Regions from separate parts of the Alkalihalobacillus sp. R86527 genome, predicted to be linked through region 1. Evidence: a T-box and tRNA genes for the amino acid it is inferred to sense, from the RefSeq annotation. Region 1 holds a T-box; the other regions hold tRNA genes.
The links. The T-box of region 1 lies ahead of argS (arginine--tRNA ligase). A T-box ahead of a tRNA ligase gene usually reads a tRNA of that ligase, here a tRNA-Arg.
Positions count from the first base shown of each region.

Region 2: it encodes a tRNA-Arg, which carries the amino acid that the T-box ahead of argS (arginine--tRNA ligase) is inferred to sense. The anticodon was not compared.
Region 3: it encodes a tRNA-Arg, which carries the amino acid that the T-box ahead of argS (arginine--tRNA ligase) is inferred to sense. The anticodon was not compared.
Region 4: it encodes a tRNA-Arg, which carries the amino acid that the T-box ahead of argS (arginine--tRNA ligase) is inferred to sense. The anticodon was not compared.

Region 1 is NZ_JAXHBW010000001.1:3,403,106-3,410,589, forward strand. It holds gene SJY16_RS17685 (cation diffusion facilitator family transporter) at 1-8, opposite strand, end outside; gene SJY16_RS17690 (hypothetical protein) at 203-349, opposite strand; gene SJY16_RS17695 (hypothetical protein) at 385-507, opposite strand; gene SJY16_RS17700 (ArsR/SmtB family transcription factor) at 610-936, opposite strand; gene ctaG (cytochrome c oxidase assembly factor CtaG) at 1,200-2,105, shown strand; gene SJY16_RS17710 (hypothetical protein) at 2,147-2,614, opposite strand; gene SJY16_RS17715 (TraR/DksA C4-type zinc finger protein) at 2,764-3,501, shown strand; gene argS (arginine--tRNA ligase) at 3,539-5,224, opposite strand; T-box leader at 5,270-5,488, opposite strand; gene SJY16_RS17725 (hypothetical protein) at 5,544-5,726, opposite strand; gene SJY16_RS17730 (hypothetical protein) at 5,957-6,271, opposite strand; gene SJY16_RS17735 (YfhE family protein) at 6,431-6,598, shown strand; gene SJY16_RS17740 (N-acetylmuramoyl-L-alanine amidase) at 6,777-7,418, opposite strand.
Region 2 is NZ_JAXHBW010000001.1:1,267,296-1,274,779, reverse strand. It holds gene lonB (ATP-dependent protease LonB) at 1-820, opposite strand, end outside; gene clpX (ATP-dependent protease ATP-binding subunit ClpX) at 947-2,221, opposite strand; gene tig (trigger factor) at 2,543-3,835, opposite strand; gene SJY16_RS06395 (tetratricopeptide repeat protein) at 4,098-5,126, opposite strand; tRNA gene SJY16_RS06390 (tRNA-Arg) at 5,391-5,467, opposite strand; gene SJY16_RS06385 (metallophosphoesterase) at 5,821-6,339, opposite strand; gene SJY16_RS06380 (XTP/dITP diphosphatase) at 6,355-6,948, opposite strand; gene rph (ribonuclease PH) at 6,941-7,484, opposite strand, start outside.
Region 3 is NZ_JAXHBW010000001.1:147,398-154,881, reverse strand. It holds gene SJY16_RS00885 (deoxynucleoside kinase) at 1-236, opposite strand, end outside; gene SJY16_RS00880 (cation:proton antiporter) at 402-1,616, shown strand; gene hppD (4-hydroxyphenylpyruvate dioxygenase) at 1,755-2,873, shown strand; gene SJY16_RS00870 (flavin reductase family protein) at 2,907-3,536, shown strand; gene SJY16_RS00865 (fumarylacetoacetate hydrolase family protein) at 3,542-4,423, shown strand; gene SJY16_RS00860 (homogentisate 1,2-dioxygenase) at 4,444-5,583, shown strand; tRNA gene SJY16_RS00855 (tRNA-Arg) at 5,681-5,756, shown strand; gene SJY16_RS00850 (carboxypeptidase regulatory-like domain-containing protein) at 5,995-7,484, shown strand, end outside.
Region 4 is NZ_JAXHBW010000001.1:760,291-767,774, forward strand. It holds gene clpP (ATP-dependent Clp endopeptidase proteolytic subunit ClpP) at 1-241, opposite strand, end outside; gene SJY16_RS03835 (YhjD family protein) at 407-793, opposite strand; tRNA gene SJY16_RS03840 (tRNA-Arg) at 933-1,011, opposite strand; gene SJY16_RS03845 (hypothetical protein) at 1,080-1,571, shown strand; gene rpoN (RNA polymerase factor sigma-54) at 1,896-3,185, shown strand; gene SJY16_RS03855 (glutaredoxin family protein) at 3,340-3,576, shown strand; gene SJY16_RS03860 (sugar-binding transcriptional regulator) at 3,730-4,758, shown strand; gene gap (type I glyceraldehyde-3-phosphate dehydrogenase) at 4,816-5,823, shown strand; gene SJY16_RS03870 (phosphoglycerate kinase) at 5,973-7,157, shown strand; gene tpiA (triose-phosphate isomerase) at 7,191-7,484, shown strand, end outside.

The sequences.
Region 1 (7,484 bases):
TGTCCCATCTTATCCCTCTTTTCGATAAATTGACATACCGTTCGCCTTTATTATGTATACCTTCTCTCAAAACTTTTCTAACATAAAAAAAAGACCTTCCTCTTTGGAAAAGTCCTCTTATACATTACCAAATGCCCAGACCCAGTAGGCGACTCCCCATACTGCGCTGATTATAAGTAATATGATTAGCAATCGAATATTTTTACTCCTCATTCTCAGGCATCTCCTTTTGACTCTCTACCTTTCTTTCTTTTCGTTTCATCATATATAGAAAGAAACCAAACAGACCAAAAACCACAAAGAAGAGTACCGTCGACATGACGACCAAAATCGATCCAATGTCCATCATCTCGTCCACCTTCCTACAAAAACAATGTTATTCTCTTAACCACTATAAGATAAATAGATCGATAATGCACCTATCACTACCATCGTTATAAAGGGCAGAATAAACGCAAAGAAAATAACAGCTGATTCTGTTTTATGCTGCTTAATTTTAGTTAACATTCTTATTCCCCTCTCGAACTTGCTACCCACATTATAACGTTGACTATCTTCATTCAACATTCAATTTTATGAACGTTTCCGAACTTTTTTTAGGATTGTTCATTAATCATGGCATGCATGATTGATAGCCTGACTCAAAAGAGCCATCACATGTTTATCATCTGGTGAATAATAAATGCTTGTTCCTGCCCTACGAAACTTTACAAGTCTTAAATTCTTCAAAAAACGCAGCTGATGTGAAACGGTTGATTGAGATAACTGGAGACCTTCCGCTATTTCACTTACGGAACATTCATGATCGGCTAGGAGATTCAATATCCGAATTCGAGTAGGATCGCCTAGAGCTTTAAACGTTTGTGACACGATAAATAATGTTTCTTCGTCAAGATCCAGGTGCTCAAGGATAACGTCTTGTTCTTGATTATCCATAAATCCCCCTCCATTTTATATGAATATACGTTCATGTATCATCCTGTTGTCATTCTATGTGATGCTTCATTCTACTGTCAACTAAATGTAAGAATGTCACGGTTCCTTCACACATTCCTTTGAGGGATTGTTGTATTTCGCTACATTCCTTCTTACAATATTGGTAGACACTGCTAACTAATGAGATTTTCGTAAGATATGGTATGATGGGTATGTTGATTTACTACTTACTGGCTTATGAAATATAGATGGAGGTGTTCCTTATGTGGGAACAATTATCGAGCACGTTTTCCTTTAGTGCTCTATGGAGTCCTGGGTTAATGGTAGGAGCCATTTTTGTGGCGATTCTCTACTTATTACTAACAGGGCCATGGAAGAATTCATTCAAAGATGCAGCTCCTTTCCCATTGTACAAGAAGCTGTTCTTTCTTTTAGGCGTATTTATTCTCTATATTGGTTTTGGAGGACCATTGTCCTTAATGGGACATTTACTCTTAAGTATCCATATGACTGAGATGGCGCTTGTTTATTTAATCGCTCCGCCATTGATGATCATCGGTACTCCAGCATGGGTATTAAGACCAATACTCAACATTAAAGTTGTGCACAAACTAGTGAAGTTCTTTACATTTCCAATTATATCGCTTCTCTTATTTAACGGGCTATTTTCTTTTTATCATATCCCTGAAATTTTTGACTACTTGATGACCCACTATACAGCTCAAGATATTTATAAAATTGCTCTGATTTTATCAGCGTTTGCAATGTGGTGGCCGCTTGTTTGTCCGATTCCAGAGTATGATACGCTATCTGGAGTAAAAAAACTTGGATATATCTTTGCGGATGGTGTTCTGTTAACACCTGCCTGTGCATTGATTATTTTCGCTTCTACACCACTGTATTCTACTTATACAGACCCAACAGTATGGGCAACAGCAATGGGGTACTGTGTCCCTGGTGGCACCGTAGTACCTCCCGAGCTATTTGCTCAATTCAAGCCACTCGGTATCATGGAAGACCAGCAATTAGGTGGAATCATTATGAAAATCATTCAAGAGATTTCCTATGGTTCTGCTCTAGGCTATATCTTCTTCCAATGGGCGCGAAGAGAAAGAGAAAAAGACGATGAAGAGTTACAATCAGCTAATTTTCGTATGACAGAAGTATAACCAAAACAGGCAGTGAAGAAGTAACTTCTTCACTGCCTGTTTTAGTTAGATCGTCGTTGTATTAACAAAGCACGAAGGGCAAAACCTACCATCACCCCTATTCCTATCCCTATGATAGGAACAAATGTAGGTGGAATAGGTAGAGAAACATTCGAGTAAATGACTCCAATCGTTGAAAAATATGCGGCTGAAACAAAAGGGAGAGTTAAATATGATGGAGTAGGCATATTGAGTCGCTCAAACGCCATCACATAACTTTCATAGATTGCAAATAAATACACACAAGGGTAAAACATCGCCCATTCATAGTTTGTCACACTGATTGCAAGCTCTGACTTACCTTGAAAGCTATACAGGATGTTCATATTTAGTTTTGATTTCACATTAATCATGAATTCGAGAAGGATAAAAAAACCTCCGCGTATATAAGCACGATTAAGGATTTGTCCAAACCCTGGAAACGCAATACTCCACAATAGAATTTCAAAAGGATAGAGTTTTCTTTTCATCTTATCACCAGTTTCTCCACGACTTGTACATTATTACTTTTTCCAAATAAATGGAATTGATTCTTTATCTTTGGAATTATTTTCAGAAGTAGCTTGTTTCTCTTTGCCACATACTACAGATATCCATAATAAATAAGGAGGCTGTATGTATGCTGACAACCAATCAGCTTCGTTCATTTAAGACAATCATAAAGAACCGTTTAGCAGAAATTAAACAACAGGAAAATTTTGAACAAGAAGACTTTGGTCTATCGCAAACCTTTGTTCAACAATCAACTGGAGAGCTATCCAATTATGATAACCATCCTGGAGATACAGGAACAGAGTTATTCGAGAGAGAGAAAGATCTCTCTTTAGATGAGCATTTAAAGCAAGAAAAAGCAGAGCTTAACCGTGCGCTACAAAGAATCAACCAGGGTAAATATGGTGTTTGTGAAGAATGCGGAAGAGAGATTGCTTTTGAGCGCCTTGAGGCGATGCCTACTGCAGTAACTTGCGTTGGTCATTCTCCTTCCAACCAAACATCCCAAAATAGGCCTGCAGAAGAAGATACGCTAAGTCCACCTTTCGGAAGATTCGACAACGACAATAAGGATGCAAACTTCTTCGACTCTGAGGATTCGTGGCAACGTGCTGCAAGTTATGGTACTTCAGAAACGCCATCCGACTTCATCGACCCTAAAAAGGATTACGATAATATGTACGTCGAATCGAATGAACCGAATGGATTTGTTGAAGAAATCGAAACGTTTATTACTTCTGACATTGATGGAAAACCGACAGGCGTCATACCCAACGAATCACATGAACGATATGAAGAGAAAATCGATGAATACGAGCAGAACATGTTTGAAGGATCTTTAGAGGATACAGACTATACCGGTTAATAAAAAAAAGCGCCGATCCATAATGGATCGGCGTTTCTTACATTTCTTGCGGCGCATGTAAACCAAGTAGTCTCAAACCTTCTGTTAGCACGATAGAAACTGCAGCAACTAAGTTCAGCCTTCCGACTTTTTGATATTCATCATCAAGGATTCTCACCTGACCATAATATTTATTAAATGAGCGTGAAAGGTCGATTACATACTTTGCCACTAGAGATGGATCAAAGTCTCTGCCTGCTTTTTGAATGACTTCAGGAAAGTCATTAAGAAGCATAATGATTGGCCATGCTTTTTCATCATCAACACCCTGGATTTCGCCTTGTGAATAATGCCCTTTGCGTAAGATCGAACATGCTCTAGCATTCGTATATTGAACGTATGGGCCTGTTTCTCCTTCTACTCTCAGCATGCTCTCAAGTGAGAAGTCGATATCATTACGACGATCATTCTTTAAATCATGGAACATAACTGCTCCTACGCCAACATGTTGTGCAATGATATCTTTATTTATAAGAGAAGGATTTTTTGTTTCGATATTTACTTTAGCAAGTTGAATCGCTTCCTCTAGCACTTCTTCAAGGAGGACAACCTTCCCCTTCCTCGTAGACATCTTTTTACCATCCTTTAACATCATTCCAAACGAAATATGATGCATGTGATCTGCCCAATTAAACTCTAGCTTCTTCAATACCTCAATCAATTGTTTAAAATGTAACCTTTGTTCATTTCCTACTACGTATAATGACTGACTGAATCCAAATGTTTCATAACGGTAGATCGCTGCAGCCAAATCACGCGTCGCATACAATGTCGCTCCATCTTTCTTCTTTATCAAACATGGAGGAAGGTTATCATCATCCATTTCTACGACGAGAGCCCCTTCAGACTCTTGTAGCAATCCTTTGTCATCGAGTAGATGTACAACGCGATCCATTTTATCATTGTAGAATGCTTCTCCGTTCGTTGAATCAAAAGATATATCCATCAGTTCATAGATGCGATTAAACTCTTGTAAGGATTCTTCCCTGAACCACTTCCATAACGTTACCGCCTGCTGACCGCCATCTTCAAGACGCTTAAACCAACTTCTTCCTTCGTCTTCTAGCGTAGCGTCTTTTTCTATTTCTTCATGAAATTTAATATAAAGTGCTAGCAATTCTTTAATTGTATTCTGGCGAACTTTGGCTTCATCGCCCCACTTTAAATATGCAGCGATCAACTTACCGAACTGCGTTCCCCAATCACCAAGATGATTGATTCGTATCGGTTCATATCCTATCTTGGCTAAAATTAATGCTAAAGAATTTCCTATAACAGTTGAACGTAGATGCCCCATCGAAAACGGCTTAGCAATATTCGGAGAAGACATGTCGATTGGAACCTTCCCACCTTCACCAACTTCGCTTGTTCCGTATGTTTCTCCGCTCTCCAAAACCTCACCAATCACTGTGGAAGAAGCCTCTTTTTTTTCTAAGTATAGATTAATGTAGGCTCCAACAGGCTCACATTTTTCAAACAGAGGATGTGTGATTTTCACAGCTAATTCTTGAGCAATTTGCTGAGGAGATCGCCTCATTATTTTGGCAAGATCAAAACACGGAAAGGCAAAATCTCCATAACTTTCTTGGCTTGGTTTTTCAATACGTTTGATGATGTTCTCGTATTCAACCTTCTTCTCAATCGCATGATACAGTTCATTTGCAAAGACACCTTTATAATCCAAATCAAATCCTCCTCCTTAAGTAAACAAAAAAACTCCGCCTCTACGATTAGAGACGGAGTTTTCCGCGGTACCACTCTTATTGCCTGGTTACGACCACCAGTGCCAACTTTTATTCCGTAACGGGGAAAACCGACCATTCCTACTTCTATTTGTTCAGAACAGTATCTTGAAAGTCCGGTTCATGCATGCCTCGGCTCCAGGCTCACACCGTCCCCGGATCGCTTATCCCTTAACAAACACTACTCTCTTTCGCATAGACGTTTTTATATTACTATTCAGTATAGCCAAACCATGCAAGAAATCAATATGTTTTTGATAATTATCCCGAATGTTGTTCCTGTCGTTCTGCATCGGATAATCCTTCTTCGTAAGCTTCACGGTAAATAGAGGTCATATACATATAAATAAGCTGTCTTACTTTAGGTTCAACGTTGACGACTTCTAAGTGCTTCATACATCGATCGACGGCGAGCTTTTCTTTTTGAGAGTTTCTAATCGTCATCGTAAGAACCACCTTCCGATTTAATTAACTTAATTATACATTACTTAAACAACAAGAAACCATACATTCGACATAACTTATCATAACCTTCATCAAAATGATACAAAAGCCCAGCAGTCTCCATCTTTCATCTGAGTCTTTTCTCATATGCTTCTTTTATTCAACTTCTTCTCACTATACAACTATTGAACGTTATAGATACAAAAAGAACGAGAATGTGCCCTCAGAGCTCATTCCCGTTCCACTTTTTCCATTTCTTCGATCTTCGGTTCTTTTGAACCGTGCCACGCATAAGCCACGTTGTACAATTCACCTTCATTAACTAAATTCCACGTGAGTTCATCTTCCACAACAAGCTTTTTCGCTTCACCTTCACCCTCTGGTTGAACAAACACATAGTATTCGTGATGCTCGCTTTCTTTACTTATGATCTCACCTCGTTCAATGTGCTCTTCATGAACATACGTATACTTTCCTAGCAGAAGAGCTCCAACTATTATGAGTAAACTTCCTATTATTAGATTGGTTAATTTCTTTCGGTTCATAGTTCCTCCAATTTATTAGACGACATTCATTTACTAATAAGTTACCACAAAACTTGGTTTGATAACAAAATTAGACTTATATGTTTAACACAAATTCTCACAGGGTACCGATTATTATAAGCCGATAGTTACTTTATACTTACAAGGAGGAATAGCATTATGGCTAAGAACTCTCAATATCAACCGATACACGAAAAAGGTTTTGAATTAAGTGATGCACAAGAAGTCGCATACGCTAAGGAATTTAAGAAAGCAGATATCGCCGGTGGCGTTCGCAAAACGAAAGTAAAACGAGCTAAAAACGAAAATCCTGATTTATTAAAATAAGAACGACGAAAGAGTCATGCATCTTGCATGACTCTTTTGTATTATAGAGAATGTTGATTTCCGCTCCAAACATTCATGATGACAACAGTACAAAATAACATTATAAAAAGAGAAAACCTTAAACTTTCTTATGAGAATGCAAAGGGACTTCCTGACTTCTTCTTGATCTAAAAGTCTTTTAATCCTCCTGCTTGATGATTGCATCATATCCTTTCGCTTTTAATTCGTTACAAAGCCTTAGTGCATGATTCTTTTCTTGAAACGCGCCTGCTTGCACCACATATCTTGACTGCTTCATAAACTTTATAGCAGAAAGTGCGACTGACTCAGCGAGCTTTAAACGAAAGGAATGCGTATGAAGTCTTGCCATGTCATCAATAGAATCTAAGAAACCGTATTCAACTATAATCGTCTCAACTGAACCGGTTAAGCGGTGCATATAGTAATAATCGCGGTTGTCACTTCCCTTCCTTGAGAATATTCGTCGTAAAGGCATACCCGCTTCCTTTAAAGCATGACCTGCTGCTGTAGCAAGCTTTCCATCTGAATAGATGGAATGAATGACTTCTGCACCTTTTCCTCCCCCTGCATTGAAATGATTGCTGATACAAATTGATCCCCCTGAACTTTTGACCTTATTTGTACGATTACTAGGAGTTAAACCCTTATCTTCCGTCCTTGTTAGCATCGTTTGAATTCCTAGATTCTTAAGAAACAACTGCTGATGCAATGATACCTCTAATGTCCAATCCTTTTCTTTTATTCCTTTCGCACATGCACCAGGATCTGTTCCTCCATGTCCTGCATCGATAATAATCATTTGTCATCTCTCCTCATTCTTTTTTTCCTTCCTCAATATATCGATTTAAAAAAGGAAAAAGGGGCA
Region 2 (7,484 bases), 2.1 Mb from region 1:
TTGAGATTTCTTCCTGAGTCAGTTCTCTAAAAAACACTTCCATACAACGAGAACGAATCGCTGGAGGGATATCATCCGGTGACCTTGTTGTTGCTCCAATCATCCTAAAATCAGCCGGTAATCCATTCTGAAAAATATCATGGATGTGAGCGGGAATGTTGGAATTCTCTTCGCTGTAGTAGGCACTTTCAAGAAAAACCTTTCGATCTTCCAAAACTTTTAAAAGCTTATTGATTTGAATAGGATGCAGTTCACCTATTTCATCTATAAATAAAATACCACCATGAGCATTCGTTACCGCTCCTTGCTTTGGTTGCGGGATCCCAGCCTGTCCCATCGCACCAGCTCCCTGGTAGATCGGATCATGTACCGAACCAATCAATGGGTCTGCGATTCCTCTTTCATCAAATCGAGCTGTTGTTGCATCAAGTTCAACAAAAATAGCCGATTGTTTAAAAGGCGTCATTCTGTTTCGCTTTGCTTCCTCAAGAACTAGGCGTGCTGCTGCTGTTTTACCAACCCCAGGAGGACCATAGATAATCACATGCTGAGGGTTCGGCCCACATATAGCTGCCCTAAGAGTTCGAATCCCTTCCTCCTGACCAACGATCTCTGAAAAACCAGAAGGCCTTATCCGTTCTGACAACGGTTCACTCAGCGAAATATTTCGAAGTCTACGCAATTGCTCCATTTCTTTTCGAGCTTCTTTATCTATTGATACTTTCTGGGTTCTTTGATTACGTAGTAGATTCCAGAAATATAAACCAATCACAATCCCAAAAAACAATTGTATCGCTAGTGCAACTCCTGTCCAATTCATAATAGTACCTCCTGGAAAATTATCAATAGCCATAGTATCTCCTGAGGTAGTGTTCCATAAACCGGAAAATTGGAAAGGATTCTCTAAAAAGAAAAAACCAATCACCATAGGTGATTGGTTCAATCTTTATGCACTTTCTTTAGGTGACTCTTTACCTTCATCGATTACAGAACCGTCTTCTAAAACAAGACGTGGGGAAGTCTTATCACTTACAGTCGCTGCTGTAAGTACACACTTCTTAATTTCTTCACGAGATGGAAGATCGTACATTACATCGAGCATGATTCCCTCAATGATTGAACGTAGACCACGCGCACCAGTTTTTCTTTCAATCGCTTGCTTAGCAATCTCAACAAGTGCATCATCTTCGAACTCAAGCTCAACATCATCAAGCTCAAGAAGCTTTTGGTATTGTTTCACAAGAGCATTCTTAGGCTTAGTAAGAATTTCAACAAGCGCTTCTTCGTCTAGTGGCTCTAGACTTCCGATAACAGGAAGACGACCAATAAATTCTGGAATCAATCCAAAACGAAGAAGGTCTTCTGGAAGAACTTTACTTAGGTATTCACCTGGTTTCAAGTCATCTTGTTTAGCTTCTCCACTAAATCCAATTACTTTCTTACCGAGTCGACGTTTAATAATCTGTTCGATTCCATCAAACGCTCCCCCGCAAATAAAGAGGATGTTCGTTGTATCGATTTGAATGAATTCTTGATGAGGATGCTTACGTCCACCTTGTGGAGGAACACTTGCAGTCGTACCTTCAAGAATTTTAAGCAGTGCCTGCTGTACACCTTCACCAGATACATCACGAGTAATCGATGGGTTCTCGGATTTACGAGCAACCTTATCAATTTCATCAATATAAATAATACCTTTTTCTGCTTTTTCAACATCGTAATCTGCAGCCTGAATTAGTTTCAGAAGGATGTTTTCAACATCTTCCCCAACGTAACCAGCTTCTGTTAGAGACGTTGCATCAGCAATTGCAAAAGGAACGTTCAAGATTCTTGCAAGAGTCTGAGCTAGAAGTGTTTTACCACTACCAGTAGGACCTATAAGAGCAATGTTACTCTTAGAAAGTTCTACCTCATCAGATTTAGATGAAGCATTGATACGCTTGTAATGGTTGTAAACAGCTACTGAAAGTGATTTCTTAGCCTTTTCTTGACCAATAACGTAATCATCAAGAATCTGACAAATCTCATGAGGTTTTGGTACTTCTTTAAAATCAACCTCTTCTTCAGTTCCAAGCTCTTCCTCTACGATCTCAGTACAAAGCTCAATACATTCGTCGCAAATGTAAACACCTGGACCTGCAACTAGTTTACGAACTTGATCCTGTGTCTTACCACAGAAGGAACATTTAAGTTGCCCTTTTTCATCGTTAAATTTAAACATGAAATCACCCCTAACCGTTGATCTCGATGAAATCCGAATAGTGAAATTGCAAAGGTCTCTGCTATTTCGTTTGTAGAAATGGCGATCACTTCATTAGCAATCCTAACGGGCATTCACCAATGGTTTTTCAACCCTGATTATGTATTGAAATTGTATCATATAACGCAAAAGGTTATGAAGCAAAACGACTCTTAGGAGACTTAATATGTATCGAGTAATTGTCCTACTACTATGTTTATCTAAATTATATGTTTTCATTACAACATATTTGTGTAAGAAACAAGGCGCATAAAAGCGCCTTGTTTCATTGAATAAGATTTATTAAGCTTTTTTGCTGTTGTCTACCAATACGTCGATTGCTTTACGTACGCGAAGATCACCTTTAAGTGCAGCGTCGCCGCCTTGCATTGCTAGCATTTGACGAATTTGTTCTTCTTCCATGTTGTACATAGCCGCCATCTTAGCAAGCTCTTCGTTAACTTCTTCCTCAGAAACTTCGATGTTTTCTGCATCAGCAATCGCTTCAAGAGTTAGGTTTGTGCGTACACGCTTTTCACCGTCTTCTTGCATTTGTTCGCGAAGTGCTTTTTCATCTTGACCTGAGAACTGATAGTACATCTCAAGGTTCATGCCCTGTTGTTGTAGACGTTGCTCAAATTCTTGAAGCATACGATCAACTTCAGAGTCAACCATAGCAGATGGAAGATCGATTTCACTGTTTTCAGCTGCTTTTTCGATCAACGTATCTTTCTTTTTCATATCAGCATCTTCAGCTTTTTGCTTTTCAAGGTTTTCTTTTGTAGTCTTTTTCAGTTCATCAAGAGATGCTACTTCTTCGTTTACATCTTTAGCGAACTCATCATCTAGCTCAGGAAGCTCTTTACGCTTGATGTCATGAACTTTCACTTTGAAAGTAGCTTCTTGTCCAGCAAGGTTTTCAGCATGATACTCTTCAGGGAAAGTAACGGTTACTTCCTTCTCAGCTCCTGCTTTCTCACCTACTAGCTGTTCTTCGAAACCAGGGATAAATGTGTTAGAACCTACTTCTAGAGAGTAGTTCTCACCTTTTCCACCTTCAAATGGTTCTTCACCAAGGAAGCCTTCGAAGTCGATGATCGCAGTGTCACCTTCTTGGATCTCGCCATCTTCAACTACTACTAGTTCAGCATGCTTTTCTTGAATGCCTTTAAGTTCAGCTTCAACATCTTCATCTGTTACTGTAGTGTCTTCTTCTTCTACTTCAAGTCCTTTGTATTCACCAAGCTTAACTTCTGGCTTAACTGTAACAGTAGCCTTAAAGATAAGGTTCTTATCTTTTTCGATTTGCTCGATGTCCACTTCTGGACGATCTACAGGGTCGATTCCAGCTTCTTCTACAGCTTCTGAATAAGCTTTAGGAAGAATAATATCAAGAGCATCTTGATAAAGAGATTCTACGCCGAAACGCTTTTCAAATAGTGAACGAGGCACTTTACCTTTACGGAATCCAGGTACATTAACCTGTTTTACAACTTTCTTAAATGCCTCATCAAGTGCTGTATTTACCTCACCAGCTTCAACTTCTACTGTAAGGACGCCCTGATTACCTTCAAGCTTTTCCCAATTTGCAGTCATTTACACATTCCCTCCAACAATAAATATATTTCCACTAATCGAGCGTTTAAAAAAAGATGACGCTTTTTGGAGTATAAAAGCGCCAGAAGGCTTTTTTAAACGATCTCTTTTACTAGTAAATATGGGTTTGCAACCACTTTATTATAACATAGTACGGGTGCTTTTCAATACATACAGTATGATTCACACCGCCTTTACCATTGTACAGCTTAACTATTTTTTCTTTGAATCGCAAGCGAAAAGGTTCTGTTTCCATCTATTTCTAATCGAAAGGTCGATAAAATGGTTGGTTCTCTATTCGCTTAATACGATCCGCAGGCACCTCAAACTCTGAAGGCTTTACTCCATAAATACCACCGATGTACTGACTTGTATAGCTTTCTCCATTGATATCAGAAGCTACCATATGTACTGCTGCAGCCCAAACAGAACTACTTTTCGGCTCAGCTTCAAATGGAGATATAGCAAATAGATAGTGCCACCAAATTTGCATGCACATTTCAAATAGGACAGGATTTTCCTGTTCCACGTGGTCAGATAGCTTTTTCTTCACATCTAAAGAGAAATCTTGTATAAAGATGTCTGTCAACTCTGATGGGTTGACGGAGATTTCTCTCCCAAACTTATGTATGGTGACTTCTTGGTCTAGCTTTTTTTCTCTTAATACTTGTAGTACAAGACTCTTTAGAAGTGGATCTTTCCCAGTTGCGTTTATGTATGTTAAATATGCAGGTATAGATTTTTCTTCACTGATATTACTCAGCTTTTGAATTGCTAACCACTGCTTTTCCGTCTTTTCACTTTCGAGATAGCTTATCAACATATCTGCGTCTTCATCCTGAACATCATCATACTGTTCATCTGAAGAGATGTCATAGCCAGTCATTTTTCTACTAAAATGTAAAAGCTGATAGAGCGACTCCGCAATGTTCGACGGAAGCTGGTTTTCTTGAAGAACCGCTTCGATCATCGTAACTACTTTCTGATACTTTCCAAGCTGAACCAAAATCGATATGTATACTTGAAAAATGTCGTAATAGTCTCCAATTCCTTGTTGCATCATTGTTTCACAACGTTCGGAGGCTTCTGTCAACTCTCCAAGTTCCACAAGGCTTAGAACCAATCCAAAATGCCCTTGTGGGTGGTCTGGATCAATCTCTAAAAGTTGACTGAAGTGTTCATGTGCCTGATCAATATTCTTATCTTTAAGGGCTGCCATTCCTTTTTCGGCAAGTTTACCTGCCACGTTTGGAAAATAAACTATTTTCCTTTCATCTTTTTCTTTGTCCATAGACGTATTCGCTCCACTCTCTTATATTCTCTATTAAAAGAGTTTTCAGCAGGAAAGGCGCAGCTACGATTAGCTTACAGTTTATCAGTATAAGGAAGTAAACTCAAGCTAGAGTGTTTCCATGCTTCATCCCTTCATTCCTTATTAAAGTACCCTAACTCCTAGAATAAGAAACAGAAAAGCGCCTCACCTGCCACTTCCTTTCGGACACAAACAAAAAAAGCCTTCTATCTAGAAAGATAAAAGACTTTGAGAATATGTATATGGTGTCCCAGGAGAGATTCGAACTCCCGACCCACAGCTTAGAAGGCTGTTGCTCTATCCTGCTGAGCTACTGGGACATCGTTGCACTAGCTGTCTGTTCTAGCGACAAATATAAATATACCTAAGTAGAAGCTTAAAGTCAATACTGGAATATAAGAAAAAACACAGAAAAGCTGGCGAGAAAATCTCGGCAGTTTTTCTGTTTTACCTTTAACAATGAGTAAGAGGGATTTCCGCTCCAATCTACATAAATGTGTGATTGGTTTAAATCATTTTTCATCAAGAATCTTAAATAATCAACTTGAGAAAATGGATGCTACATCACAATCTAGTAGGAGTGAATACCGCTTGAATCGCGCGTTCGTTCGCAGAAAAGCAAGTGGTATTCAAGGCTGTTCTACAATCTGCCAGTAAAAGTTATTGTGTTTTCCTAAGATTCTAGCTCAAATGATTTGGAAAGATCTTCGACAGGCTCTCCGTTATCATCATAAAAAACAACGTGTACGCGATCCTCAATCCACTCTACGATCGCATACGTTTTGATCCTCGGTTTCCTCGGTAAGCTTATACTTCCTGGGTTAAGAAACAAAATATTCGCTTCAAAATGGACTGTTGCTTCATGTGAATGCCCGAAACAAACAAGATTTGCTTGGTTTTCTTCCGCTCTATATGCTAAATTCATCAAATTCAGCTTCACGCCGTACAAATGTCCATGCGTAGCAAATATGTTTTTGCCACCAACTGTTTCCGACACATCTTCAGGGTACCTTGTATCAAAATCACAGTTCCCTCTGACACGGAGTGGAAATGAGTTCATGATTGTTTCGTCAAAGTCAAATTCAGAGTCACCACAATGAACCATGCACTCAACTTCATCTTTATGTCTTATCACTAGGTTTTCAAGTTCTTCTGAAGAACTATGGTTATCACTTACAACGAGTACCTTCATAACTGATCACCTCTTCTATAGTAAGTCTTGAAACGCTTCTTGAAGTCGATCCAATGCTTTCCCTCTGTGAGAGATCGCATCTTTTTCTTCTGGTGTTAGTTCAGCCATCGTTTTTTGATAAGATGGTAGGTAAAAGATAGGATCATAACCAAACCCTTCATATCCTGATCGTTCATGAGCTATTCTACCTTCGCATGAACCTGAATAAATTTCTGTTTTCTTATCAGGAATCGCAACTGCTAATAAACACTGAAAAGATGCTGTTCTCTTCTCATCTGGGACATTTTTTAGCTCAGATAAAACCTTATCGATATTCGCTTCATCATCTTTCTCGGGTCCTGCATATCTAGCAGAGTAAACGCCTGGATCCCCATCGAGTGCATCGATAACGAGACCAGAATCATCGGCGATTACGATTGTGTTCGTGATCCGCATAATCGTCTCAGCTTTTAAGACAGCATTTTCAGCAAACGTGCTCCCTGTTTCCTCCACATCAAGTGCTTCATCTAAATCTAACAGCGATATAACTTGTAATTCGTCTGTCTCAAAGCGACGTTTAAATTCTTTTACTTTACCTTTATTTTTGGTAGCGACAAGAAGCTTACGCATTCTCTTGCTTACCTCCTTTGATCTCTGAGGAGAACGGTCCGATTACTTCTGATTGTTTTTGTATCAGTTCTTCAATACCAGACTGAGCAAGTGATAGCATTTCGTTTAGTTGGTTCATTGTAAACGTTGCTTCTTCACCTGTTCCTTGAACTTCAACAAACTCACTTTGACCTGTCATAACGATATTCATATCCACCTGGGCGGTTGAGTCTTCTTTATAACAAAGGTCTAGAATAGCCTCTCCGTTTGTGTTGATTCCTACTGAAGTAGCTGCAAGGAAGTCTGTAATTGGCATTTTCTTGATTTGTTTGTTTGCCATGCCTTTTTCTATAGCTAGCGTCATCGCTACGAATGCACCTGTGATTGAAGCTGTTCGCGTTCCACCATCAGCTTGTATCACATCGCAATCGATCCAGATCGTACGCTCACCTAGTGCTTCAAGGTCGATAACTGTCCGAAGCGCACGTCCGATCAAACGCTGGATCTCCATTGTGCGTCCAGCAACTTTCCCTTTACTAGATTCACGAATATTTCTC
Region 3 (7,484 bases), 3.3 Mb from region 1:
TTGGATAGATAGTGTTTATCCATCTCTTCTAATTGTTTGTATCGATGGCTAAGAAAAAACATCTCGGTTTGGAAGCTCCACTCTTCAATGTTGCCGTAGAACTTACCGAGAAACGGATTCTCTTCTACGATTTCTTGAAACAGTTTAAACTGATAATAATCAGCGATAGCGTGGGATAGAGAGGTCTTTCCAATACCGATCGGGCCTTCGACGGCAATAAATGGGGTCTGGTTCATACGTATCCTCCTCCGTCGTTTCCTATGCTAACCAGATCTTGCTCTCTTTTTATAGACAAAGATAATTGTAGCATAGACCAAGAACTGTGGACAGGGTTAAAACCATCGTGTTAAAGGTAAAAAAAACCTGCTTGTTTTATATCTGATAGATGGGGGAAAATCGTCATGGAAAGGGGTGGAAGAATGGGCTCTCATCATATTTTAATCCTGTTATTTATCGGTTATCTGGTTTACACAATCGATACAAAACAAAAGAATTTCCCAGCACCGTTAGTGCTCTTGGTTATTGGGATTAGTTTGTCTTTTGTACCATACTTTCAGTCTGTACATATCACGAAAGAGATTTTATTCGAATGGTTTCTTCCTGCACTTCTCTTTATTTCAGCTTATCAGTTTCCATTCGACCACCTCAGAAAGCATGCAGGTATTATTTCTATGTTAAGCACACTCGGAATTATAGCGAGTGCTGTCCTTCTAGGAGGAGTCGTTTATTTGTTGAGCGCTCCGTTTTTATCCTTATCATTTGTCGGAGCTTTGTTGATCGCTTCTATCTTGACACCGACAGATCCAGTATCTGTTGTTTCCATATTAAAAAATTCTTCGAAAGATCCTAAAATTGCTGATGTGGTGGAAGGTGAATCGATGGTTAATGATGGAACAAGCATCGTTCTTTTCACCATATTCGCTGGTATGGTGATAGAGGGCCATTCGTTCTCCATCAGTTCTTTTATCTATGATTTCATTCTCGTATCGATTGGTGGAGTAGCAATAGGGGCGATATTTAGTTATCTCGTATGTCGAGCGATCCACTTGACCCATCAGAGACAATATCAGGTCATGTTAAGTATCGTTCTTGCTTATGGAAGTTTCTATGTAGCGGAAGCTCTTGAAGTCTCCGGTGTCCTTGCTGTCGTAGCAGCTGGGATCGTTCTATCCTATGAGCTTGATCGATTAATCAAAGAATCACATTATCGAGACTACTTAAACAGCTTTTGGGAAGTTGTTGAACCGAGTATTCTAGCGTTAATTTTTCTACTAATCGGTATTGAAGCGACGAATTATTTGGTGATCGACCAATGGCTATTTGTCACAGTTGTGTTTTTAGCTTCAGTCGTCATTCGATTCTTTGTTTTAGCAGGGATTGTGAACATGTTCAAGGCATGGCGCAACGAATTTAATTGGAAAGACATCTCACTTGTAACATGGTCTGGCATAAGAGGAACGATGTCTGTCGCATTATTACTTAGTTTAGAGTCTGATAAAGCGTCTTTAGATAGCAATATTCTCTCGATCACGTTTGGAGCGGTAATGTTATCTCTTATTATTCAAAGCATGACGATCTATCCACTCTCACATCTATTTGAAAAGAAAAAGGGATGAAGTTAGAGAAGAATCGACATCAAGTCATCACTCACACCAATACAGGAAAGCGTTATGGCTTTAATAGATACTCTTGAAAGGTTAGGGAAAAAGATTTACGTTTAAGCTGGTTGACTAACAAATATTGGAGGGATTTACGTGCAGGAACAAACGTTGAATAATAGCCAGCAGGATACCGCAGATTTTTTCCCGGTGCATGATGTCGATTATCTTGAACTTTATGTCGGTAATGCTAAGCAATCAAGTCATTATTTTTGTAAGGCATTCGGATTTAAACCAGTAGCTTATTCAGGGCTTGAAACTGGGGATCGCGAGAAAGTATCCTATGTGCTTCAACAGAATAATATTCGACTCGTTCTAACAGGCGCTCTTTCAAATAATCACCCAATTGCAGATTTTGTCAAGCTTCACGGAGATGGAGTGAAGGATATTGCTCTTACTGTGGAGAATGTTGAAAAGGCTTACAAAGAAGCTTCGGAGCGTGGAGCGATCGAGCTTAGTCCTCCTAAAGAATACAATGATGAATTTGGGAAAGTAAAAGTCGCTGTTATTGGTACATATGGCGACACGATCCATACTTTGGTGGAACGTAAAGACTATGAAGGTGTCTTTATGCCAGGATTTAAACAATTTGAAGGGGATATTCCTTCTGAAACAACAGGACTCCTCGGCGTCGATCATTGCGTAGGGAATGTGGAATCGATGGAAGAATGGGTTTCCTACTATGAGAATGTAATGGGCTTCAAACAGATGATTCACTTTGATGATGATGATATTAGCACAGAATATTCCGCTTTAATGTCGAAAGTGATGCATAATGGTGGTCGAATTAAATTCCCAATCAATGAGCCAGCAAATGGTAAGAAGAAGTCTCAGATTCAGGAATACTTAGATTACTATAATGGCCCTGGTGTGCAGCATATTGCTGTGTTAACGAATGACATCGTAACAACAGTAGGGAAATTAAGAGATGCGGGAGTTGAATTTCTTGAAGCGCCCGATAATTACTACGATGTACTAACTGATCGTGTGGGTGAAATTGATGAAGAAATCGACAAACTACGCGAACTGAAAATATTAGTGGATCGAGATGATGAAGGCTATCTCCTTCAAATTTTCACGAAGCCTGTTGTCGATCGTCCAACTCTTTTCATTGAAATCATCCAACGTAAAGGTGCAAAAGGATTCGGTGAGGGTAACTTCAAGGCTTTGTTTCAGGCAATTGAGCGAGAACAGGAACGAAGAGGCAACTTATAATCACGACAAAATGATGGTAAAGGAGTTGCCGATATGAAAGTTCAACCAGATTCTCTTGCATGGAAAGATGCATACAAATTACTGATTGGTTCGGTTCTTCCTCGTCCGATCGCATTTGTATCTAGCATGGATCATAGCGGACGAGTGAATCTAGCGCCATTTAGTTTTTTTACCGGAATATGTGCGGACCCTATGATGGTATGTTTCGCCCCTATGCGTAAAGCAGGAGAGGGTGATAAGAAAGATACGCTTATCAATATAGAAGAAACAAAAGAGTTCGTCATCAACATAGTAGGTGAACGTATCGTTGAGCCGATGAACGAATGTGCGACACCCTTTGCTCACGGAACAGACGAATTTCTAGAAGCGGGATTAACAAAGGTCGAAAGTGCTTGTATCACACCACCAAGGGTGAAAGAGAGTGATGTGCAGCTTGAGTGTGTGCTCGATCAAATTGTTGAATTTGGTGATCATGAAGGAGCAGGCAGTCTTGTAATCGGAAAAGTAGTTATGGTTCATGTACGTGATGAGTTGTATGAGGACGGAAAGATTAATACTAAACTGCTGAAACCTGTCGGACGACTTGCAGGGCAGGAATATACGAGAGCTACCACGGATACATTTGCGTTAGAAAGAAAAACAACGGCTGAAGGAAAGAGCTGAGGACTTTGAAGTTCGTCACGTATGAAAGACAAGGTCAAGAACATGCAGGTATTTTAACAGATGGGAAAGTGTACAACCTAAACCGAGCTTCTAAGGGAACAATGCCAGGTGATCTTCTAGAGTTAATTAAAGGAAACTATGCGATTGAGGAATTGCAGTTAGATGAAGGGCATGATCTTTCTCAGGTGAAGCTAAAAGCACCACTTCCTCGTCCAGCAAGCATTAGAGACTTTTATGCTTTTGAAGAACATGTTGTTACAGCTAGAGGGAAAAGAGGTCTGGATGTCGTGCCCGAATGGTATGAGTTTCCGGTCTTCTATTTTACGAACCATCACGCTGTAAAGGGTCCAGAGGATTCTATTTCTCCTCCTCGAGGCTGTGAAAAACTAGACTATGAACTCGAAATTGCTTGTGTCATAGGTGAAAAAGGTAGAAATATAAAAGCTAATGAAGCAAAGGATTATATATTCGGATACATGATCATGAACGATTGGAGTGCGCGTGATATTCAAGCGAAGGAGATGAAGGTGGGGCTTGGACCTGCGAAGGGGAAAGACTTTGCAACATCGTTTGGGCCTTATCTCGTTACGCCTGATGAAATACCACTGCATGACAACCAACTAGATTTAAGTATGGAAGCAATTGTGAACGGTGAGCAATATTCCGTGGGAAATGTGAAAGACATGTACTATTCATTTGGGGAATTGATTGAACGAGCTTCGAAAGATGTCACGCTGTATCCAGGAGAAGTGATTGGATCAGGTACAGTAGGCAGTGGGTGTATTCTTGAACAATATGGACGTGAATGGTTAAAGCCTGGTGATCGAGTGGAACTCTCCATTACTCATCTTGGCAGCCTTATTAATGTTGTTGGAGAGGAGGAGTAAGAGTGGCTTATTACCAGAAGATGGGGGAGCTTCCTCATAAACGGCATACGATGTTTAAGAAAGAGGATGGATCGCTTTATAGAGAACAGGTAATGGGTACAAAAGGATTCTCGGGTATTCAATCCATTCTCTATCATCATCATTTTCCTACAGCGGTGAAGGAAGCAAGTTACCTAAAGGATGCTATACCCGAGTATGAGAAGCAAGGTGCCTTACAACATCGTCATTTCCGTACGGCAGCATACGACAAAAAGGGGGATGCTGTTGTCGATAGATGTTATTTCCTGGGGAATGAGGATGTGTTGATCGGAGTTGTAAATCCCATTGAAACAATGAATTACTTTTATCGTAACGGAGACGGAGATGAGTTATTCTTCGTTCATCATGGGACTGGTAAAATCGAAACAATGTTTGGTGAGATTACCTATGAACCTGGTGACTACATTTTGATTCCTATTGGCACCATTTACCGTGTGATTCCTGAAGATGATCAGAATCGATGGCTAGTGATCGAAGCAACTAGCGCGATCACAACGCCTAGGCGGTATCGTAACGAGTATGGTCAGTTGATGGAACATAGTCCTTTCTGTGAGAGGGATATTAGGGGACCGGAACGTCTTACTACGTATGATGAGAAAGGTGAATTTGAAGTTGTGACAAAAGCACGTGGCAGCTTACATCGGCATGTTTTTGATCATCACCCTTTGGATGTGGTCGGGTGGGATGGATACCTTTATCCATGGAAGTTCAACATAAGTGACTTTGAACCGATAACGGGTCGCATCCACCAGCCACCGCCTGTCCATCAAACGTTCGAGGGAAATAACTTTGTTGTTTGTTCATTTGTGCCAAGGTTATATGACTACCATCCAGAGTCGATTCCAGCACCATATTTTCATAGTAATGTCGACAGTGATGAAGTGCTTTATTATGTTGAGGGAAACTTTATGAGTCGTAAAGGGATTGAAGAGGCTTCTATCACCTTGCACCCATCTGGTATTCCTCATGGTCCTCATCCAGGTAAGATCGAAGGAAGCATCGGCAAAAAAGAAACGCTCGAGCTTGCTGTTATGATCGATACATTCAGACCGCTCAAAACCATCGAGCAGGCGAAAGAGTACGAGGATGAAGCATACATGAAAAGTTGGGTTACAGAGTAAATGATCAATTGGGGGAAACGAACGGAAGGCGCGGCTAAAGAATAGCCGCGCTATTACTTTTCTTACATGGACTTTTATTGTATAATAAATACCATTCGGCCCCGTAGCTCAGGGGATAGAGCAACGGTTTCCTAAACCGCAGGTCGGAGGTTCGATTCCTCTCGGGGCCACCAAATTCGATAAGGTTATTTTCGTGAAACATATAAATGTATAAAAAAGCACGCGATTATCATGTAAATGGATCGCGTGCTTTTTTATGTATTTATTGTTTTTTGGGCTACATACGTAAAAAAATAGGCTTATTCGAAATGAAAATAAATGGAAATAACCCCTTGTTATAGGTAGAACAACTATTACAACTTGATAGTAAGGAACATAAGTCTATAAGAGTAACTATAAGGAGGGGGAAAAGTGTCTTTTCCTAATGATATACAATATAGCCCGATTCCATTAGGCACGGGTGTTTATTTCGATGTGACGGGTGATCAATCACCCACGGCTGTAGATCTTGTTGGAAATCAGTCGAATCCATCATTTGCAATGGCTTACGATGGGACGAATGTTTATTTCCGATTACGTTTAAGGGAAGATCCACGAAACAGAAAAAAGACGGGCTTTCAGAATTTTTCATGGGGTGTTCTGTTCAATACAGGAGGTGCTCCCGGGACTTACCAATGGCTATTGGCAGTTGATGGCTTAGATGAAGAGCTTGTATTAATTCAAAACACGGTAGAAGAAGTAAACTCCTGGAACGATCCTGCTGAAGGTACAAATGGAAAAGGAAATCCTAATTATTCTAGGCCAATTATTAATTACGACGTTGCAAGAGTAAAGCCTGCGAATACGAGATTTGGTAACGATGATAACGTATTCTTGGATTTCTTTATTCCAGCTAATATTTTGTTCGACTATCTTAATATTACAGACCAAACGCCATTAAAATTGATTTCGTATACCGCGACTAATTCTAATAATTACAATAAAGACTCTTTGAGAGTAAGTGAAGGATTTCAGTTTACCGATGCCTTTTCAGATCCTATAACAGTGGATGATACAAATGTGAAGGCGAGTTTAGAATTGAGGAAAGAGATTGTTAGCGGTCCCGCTAGTGTATCAGCGGGTGAAGAAGTTTCATTTACTGCACAATTAATTGTTGAGAACACAGGAGGAAGCGAAGCAACAAATGTCAGTCTATATGACCTGATTCAATTCGATATACTCAATACTTTTAGTATAACAAGCAAAACAAAAGGAAACGCAAACTTTAGTTCTAGACGGAAAACGCTCTGTTGGGGAATTGGGAATATAGCGCCAGGTGCGTCTGCCGTGTTGGAGTTCGAAGTTAGTGGGTTCTTTAATGAAGCTGGTGTTCAAACGTGGGAGACTGCAAGCGTTACTGGAAACGACAATAATACAGGAGATCGATTGCAAACGGACCCAATAACGAGCACGATAACCGTTACAGTAAACGGGGGCGTTGTTGGTATTGTAAGCGATCAGTTCACAGGGTTTCCTGTATCGGATGCCAATGTTGAGTTGAAAGATGGCGCAACCACAATCGCAACGACCACTACGAATGCTAACGGGGAATACAGTTTTACCGGTATAACACCAGATACGTATACAATCGAATATTCAAAGGTTAATTACATTACCACTATTGCCGCCGTTACGATTAATGCAGGTGATATTACAAGAAAAGATGTATTTTTGACAGAGCTTCCAGGTAGTATATCTGGTACTGTTTTAAACTCAGTTGGTGGTCCAATCAATAATGCAACGATACTGTTAGTAGACACGGCGGGTAATATCGTTGGTACACAGACAACAGACGCTACTGGAGCCTATTCGTTCCCCTCCGTTATAGCTGGGCAATATTCACTAAATGTCACTGCAACTAA
Region 4 (7,484 bases), 2.6 Mb from region 1:
TTGTATCGTAGATTGCCATTCCAGCTGTGATTGATCCACCTGGGCTATTGATGTAAAGAGAGATATCTTTGTCTGGATCTTCTGCAGCAAGGAAAAGAAGCTGTGCTACGACTGCGTTAGAAACGTTGTCGTCGATTGCCGTTCCAAGCATAATAATGCGGTCCTTAAGAAGACGAGAGTAGATGTCATAAGCTCTTTCACCGCGGTTTGTTTGTTCGATAACCGTTGGAATTAATACCATTAAAAATTCCTCCCTTATATTCATTCAAATATGTAGTTGCTGTAAGTTCATCATACCGAAAAGGTCAATATAGGTCAAATAAAGTGCTGTTCTTTTTAACCATTTATTTTGAAGCTACTCATTAGCTGCTTCTACATACCTCCATTTTCCCCGCTATCACTCGTTTTAAACAGAACGAACCTGTCTTTTTTTAAATCGATGATCAGTTAAAAAGTAGCCTGCAATTCTTCTCTCAACTAGGTTTCTAATTTGGACTGATGTATACCGATATGTTTGGTTGTATCCGCGACAGTAGACTAGATAAACGACCATATCTTCCTTAGTATCCTGAACTGAAGCAGTGATGTTTTGCCTATGAAGAACTGACTTTGCATCCTTTAGGTCTGTTGAAGCTAGAGAAAAAGCCTGGTTGATCAGTTCCAAATAAGGGCGTGGAAGCTTCATCTTAGAGTGATTAATCCATGCAGCATCGAGTTCCAGTACCTTTTTAACATAAGGAAGCAATAAATAATCCCGAACAGCACTTGCTTCCTCTTTATTTAATCGGAACATGATCTTCACCGCCTATAAGAACATATGTTTGATATTACAATACTATGAGACGAATGAGACGTCAAGAACCCACTCGTTCCGATTGGTTGAAGACGCAAAAAATCCCCTTCCAGATGAAAGGGGATTAGAATTATGTAATTGGTGCGCCCGGAGGGATTCGAACCCCCGACAGACGTGGTACCGGAAACCACCGCTCTATCCTACTGAGCTACGGGCGCATATGTTGAGCGCAAGGATTATTATACGTGAACGGTATTTTTTTTGCAAGGTGATTTTTTGGTTGAAAGTGACAAACACTAAGGCTATAAATATGGTGAAAGTAGGGGTTTTGTTGAAGGTAAAACGTGAAGAAAGTAAGTCATTAAGTGATGCGATCGATCGTATTACTGAGGGACTTGAGAAGGTCGTTGAATTGTACAATGAATCAGAAGAAGACGAGCCATTGATTCAATTTGAACCTAAAGTGATAGAAACCATTGAGAATGCGAAGAAGGTGTACGGAACTCAGGTCGTTACGACAAAGCTGAATAACGTTGTGAAAGAGATGCTTAGTTGGTTGGATCTTGAAGAAGAAAAACAAGTCAAAAAAAAGAGTGAACCTTGTCCACTCTTGAAAATTAGAGATTATTGCTTCTTAACGGGCTTGTCATTTTCTCGGTCAACTGGTTTTTTGCTTGCTCCATTCATCGTATGCTTTAAGCCTGAATGCATACCAGAAGCGCATAACCCTAGCCAGAGTCCAATTAAAAAGGCTTTTTTGAAATCCGGGTCAATATAAATATAGCTCATGACGATTCCTACCCCAACTGAAAGCAAAGGAAGAAACCTAGCCGGAAAACCAAACACCTTAAAAAGTTGGACAATTCCAATGATGATTGGAAGCAAAGCAATACCATATACAGTTAAATCCATGGTTTTTGCCTCCTTTTTTTCTCTCTGTATAGCAGTGTATGTCGAATCATAGGGGATTGAGTGGGCGCATTGCTTATTTTTATGAAAAGGAGGCACATAACTTGGTAAATGATTGAAAATTCAGGTCATTATCGTTTTCCTCATACCATAAGCTGAATCAATATAGTATGATAAAGGTGGAGGGATTGCGATGGAATTAGGATTAATACAAAAACAGACAACGCAACTCGTAATGACAACTCAATTGCGTCAGGCAATAGCCATTCTTCAATATTCGACTATAGAGTTGATGGAATATATTAAAGAAGAGGCGCTTGAGAATCCTCTTATTGAACTCCAGACGCCGTCATGGGAAGCAGGCATTCGTTTGAAAAACTCATACGGGGGCGAACGCACTGATCCGCTAGACTATGTAGCAGAACGAGGAAAAAGTTTGAACGATGAGCTCCATGAACAAGTGCGATGTTTGAATCTATCGCATCACCAAGCAAAGGTTATCCATTATTTGATAGATAATATAGATGAAACTGGATACTTACTAACTCGCGATCAAGAGGTTATCTCACAGTTTCGATTGACTGATCGTGAATTTGAAGATGCCGTTCATGTATTGCAATCACTTGAGCCAGGAATTGGTGGCCGTAATTTAGGGGAGTGTCTTTGTTTACAGATTCATTCCACTTCGCCTATCGATATGCTTGCTCGTAAGCTTGCAAGAGAAAATTTGAAAGCGCTAGCACAAAGGAAGTTTCGAGAGCTTTCAAAAGAATATCAAGTGAACCTTGAGGATATTCAATTAGCATCGGATGTTATCGCTAGGCTAGATCCAAGGCCAGGGTTAAAGTGGTATACGGATAAAACACATTACGTTGCCCCGGACATCATTATTCAAGAGAATGATGGAACATACACGATTAAATTACTAGATGATGATTTGCCCTCTATGAAAATAAGCAAAGCCTACCAATCGTTTGAAAAAGGCGAAGTAGCTCATTATATAAGAGGTAAATATCAGCAAGTCAACTGGCTGATAAAGAGTATTGAACAGCGGAAACAAACGCTACGCTCGATTATGGAGGTATTCATAGCGCGTCAAAGTCCCTTTCTTCAAACGGGACTCAGCGAACTGAAGCCATTCACGCTTAAGGAAGTAGCTATTGAAGCAGGTGTGCATGAATCAACAGTCAGTCGAGCGATCAAGAACAAGTATGTTCAAACTCCTCATGGTCTATTTGCATTAAAAGAGTTGTTTACTTCACGTTTAGCTGGAGAAACAGATGGTGGAACATCATCCTCTAGTGTGAAAATATTGATAAAAGAGTTTATTGAACAAGAAGATAAGAAGAAGCCACTGTCCGATCAGAAAATCGTGGAGGCTCTTCATATACAAAAAGGTATCAAGGTATCGAGACGAACAATCGCGAAATATCGTGAAGAATTAAACATACCTGGCTCATCAATGAGGAAACGTTTTTTATAGGCATTCGTCCGCAGGAAAGTAAGCATTCAAATTCCTAAGGTATAGGGAGAATATAGACTAGGGTGTTTCTACAAGGTAACAGCTGCAACGCAGCTGTTTCTTTGCGTGGTTTATTTGTGAAAGGTTAGAATGGTATTGGAAAGGGGTTTAAGTAATGAGTAAAACGGTTATGTTATACACGAAAGAGACGTGCCCTCTTTGTGATGAAGCTTATTCGATTCTTGAGGATCTTCAAACTGAAGTGGATTTCACGATCGAATCAGTAGATATCTATCAGAACGATGCATTGCTTGAGAAGTTTATGGTGATGATTCCGGTAGTTGAAGTAGATGGTGAAATCGTAGATTATGGCCGAATATCAAGAAAAAATATAAGAAAACGCTTACTTTAAAATTTTCAGTATAACATAGTTGCCCATGTAGTTGGCAACTGCTACAATGAAATTTGTAAGACGTTCTTTTTTTGATTCAGGTGGGACTGAAAATGTCTGACCGGGACATAATACGTCTCATGAAGAAAAAAAGGACTGCAGGGGAGACGAACAATGCGCTCATTACTCGCACTTCAACAAAAACTATTACCAGACCTTCTAGAAGTCATGAACAAGCGTTACCGTGTTCTCAGGCAACTGAGACTCACGCAGCCTATTGGACGTAGAAGTCTAGCGAACAATCTGGATATAACAGAAAGAGTTCTTAGGAGTGAAGTGACTTTCCTGAAAGATCAAGGTTTGCTTGATATGTCGATTCAGGGCATGCAGCTTACTGAGGAGGGTGAGCAACTATTAATGGAGCTCGAACCTGTTATGAACGAAGTTTCTGGTCTTGATAACTTGGAAGAACAGTTAAAAGACAAACTTGGTATTCCAGAAGTACTTATTGTACCCGGTGATAGCGATGTGACTCCCTGGGTAAAGAAAGAGATGGGCAGAGCCGCTGTGGGACGCCTCAAAAGGTTTCAGCTTCAAAGTAAGGTTATAGCTGTTACTGGCGGTACCACACTCGCGAGTGTTGCTGATATGATGATTCCCTCTCCAGATATGGATGGAACATTATTCGTACCGGCACGTGGTGGTCTTGGCGAACAGGTTGAAAACCAGGCTAACACAATTTGCGCGAAGATGGCACGAAAAGCCCATACAGATTATCGTTTGCTTCATGTTCCAGATCAACTTAGTGAAGAAGCATACCAGTCATTAATCGAAGAGCCAGGCGTCAAGGAAATCCTTGAGATTATCAAATCTGCCAGTATTGTGGTTCATGGGATTGGAGATGCTAAAACAATGGCTGTGCGGCGTAAATCAACAAGTGAGGTTTTAGAGAAAATCGAACAAAACCAAGCTGTTGCGGAGGCGTTTGGATACTATTTCAACCAATCCGGAGATGTTGTACACAAAGTGAAAACCATTGGACTACAGTTAGAAGATTTAGAACGAAGTGAGCTGGTTATTGCGGTTGCAGGTGGCCATTCAAAAGCAAATGCGATTGAGGCTTATCTGAAAACTGGCATTCAAAGCATCCTCGTCACTGATGAGGGAGCAGCAAAAGCGTTACTAGAGGGAAATTCCCTTTAATAAATAAAATTATAAGATACCTCGGGAAACGAGGAACATTCAAGGAGGAATTATACAATGGCAACAAAAGTAGGTATTAACGGTTTTGGACGTATCGGACGTAACGTATTTCGTGCAGCACTTAATAACCCAAATGTAGAAGTCGTAGCAGTTAACGACCTTACAGATGCAAACATGCTTGCACACCTTCTAAAATACGATACAATTCACGGTGAACTTAACGTTGAAGTTGAAGTTAACGGTGAGAACCTTGTAGTTAACGGTTCAGAAATCAAAGTTCTTTCTGAGCGCGACCCTGCACAACTTGGTTGGGGAGACCTTGGAGTAGATGTAGTTGTTGAATCTACTGGTCGCTTCACAAACCGTGAAGACGCTGCTAAGCACCTTGAAGCAGGCGCTAAAAAAGTTGTCATCTCTGCTCCAGCTAAGAACGAAGATATCACAGTTGTTCTTGGTGTTAACGAAGACAAGTACGATGCAGAAAATCATCACGTACTTTCAAACGCTTCATGTACAACTAACTGTCTAGCACCAGTTGCTAAAGTATTGAACGACAAGTTCGGTATTAAGCGTGGTCTTATGACAACAGTTCACTCTTACACGAACGATCAGCAAATTCTTGATCTTCCACATAAAGATTATCGTCGTGCTCGTGCAGCTGCTGAAAACATCATTCCAACATCAACAGGCGCTGCTAAAGCAGTATCTCTAGTACTTCCTGAGCTTGACGGTAAGTTGAATGGTATGGCTATGCGTGTACCAACTCCTAACGTATCAATCGTAGACTTAGTAGCAGAGCTTGATGCAGACGTTACAGTTGATGACGTTAACGCTGCTCTAAAAGAAGCTGCTGAAGGTGACCTTAAAGGATACCTTGGTTACAGCGAAGAGCCACTAGTATCAAAAGATTACAACGGTAACCCTCATTCTTCAATCGTAGATGCAATTTCTACAATGAACATTGATGGTAATATGGTTAAAGTTGTTTCTTGGTACGACAACGAGTGGGGTTATTCTAGCCGTGTAGTAGATCTAGTCGACTACATTGCATCAAAAGGGCTATAATAGGAATTGTGAATAGTGGGGGAGGAAGTCAGGAGCCTTCCTCCTTTTCCATTGGTTTTTTTAGCTCTGTTTTAGGATAAATAATCAGTACGCCACATTTTATGTGAGTATTTTATCCTCATTAAAACGTGCAAAGGAGGAATCCCCGTATGAACAAGAAATCGATTCGTGACGTAGCTTTGCAAGGTAAAACGGTATTTTGCCGCGTTGATTTCAACGTACCTATGGATAAGGGTAACGTCACAGATGAAACACGCATTAAAGCAGCACTTCCTACAATTCAGTATCTTTCTGAACAGGGAGCGAAGGTGATTCTGGCAAGTCATCTTGGTCGTCCAAAAGGTGAGGCTGTTGCTGAACTTCGTCTAGATCCTGTTGCTGATCGCCTAAGCGACCTTATTGGTAAAACAGTTACTAAAACGGACGCAGTTTATGGTGATGAAGTGAATCGTGCAATCGGAGATCTTCAAGAAGGCGAACTTCTATTGATCGAAAACGTACGTTTCGAAGCTGGCGAAGAGAAGAATGACGCTGACCTTGCAAAAGAATTTGCTAATATGGCAGATCTTTTTGTAAATGATGCATTTGGAGCTGCTCACCGTGCACATGCTTCAACTGAAGGTATCGCTCATCATATTCCTGCGGTAGCTGGTTTCTTAATGGAGAAAGAGCTTGAAGTACTTGGTAGTGCGCTAACAGAACCTTCTCGCCCATTCACAGCGATCGTTGGAGGAGCGAAAGTAAAAGATAAGATCGGCGTTATCGATCACTTGCTTGATAAAGTGGACAACCTGATCATCGGTGGCGGTCTTGCTTATACATTCGTTAAAGCTCTTGGCCATGAAATTGGTAAATCTCTTCTTGAAGAAGATAAGATTGAGCTTGCAAGGTCATTCATGGATAAAGCGAAAGAAAAAGGCGTTAATTTCTATATGCCACAGGACGTTATCATTGGCGATGATTTCTCAAACGATGCGAATACGAAAGCTGTAAGCATCGAAGAAATCCCTTCTGACTGGGAAGCTCTTGATATCGGACCGAAAACAAGAGAAACGTACAAAAACGTTATTCAAGATTCCAAGCTAGTTATTTGGAATGGCCCTATGGGTGTATTTGAACTTGATGTTTATGCAAATGGTACGAAAGCAGTAGCAGAAGCACTTGCTGATGCGAACGATACTTATTCAATTATCGGCGGCGGTGACTCCGCAGCAGCTGTTGAGAAGTTTGGCTATGCAGATCGTATGAGCCATATCTCTACTGGCGGCGGTGCATCTCTTGAGTTTATGGAAGGGAAAGACCTTCCTGGAGTCGTTGCACTAAACGATAAATAAATTACATTACTACCAAAAGGATGGTGAGTGAACATGCGTAAACCAATCATCGCAGGGAACTGGAAGATGAACAAAACACTTACTGAGACGAAAAGCTTTGTTGATGAAGTAAAAGGACTAATTCCAAGTGCCGACCGCGTGGATTCAGTCGTCTGTGCTCCAGCTCTTTTCCTTGATTATCTAACGGATGAGCTTAAAGACAATGCGCTAATGACTGGTGCACAAAATATGCACTTTGAGGAAAATGGGGCTTTCACAGGTGAAATCAGCCCTGTTGCACTTAATGATCTTGGCGTAGAATATGTCATCCTTGGTCACTCTGAACGT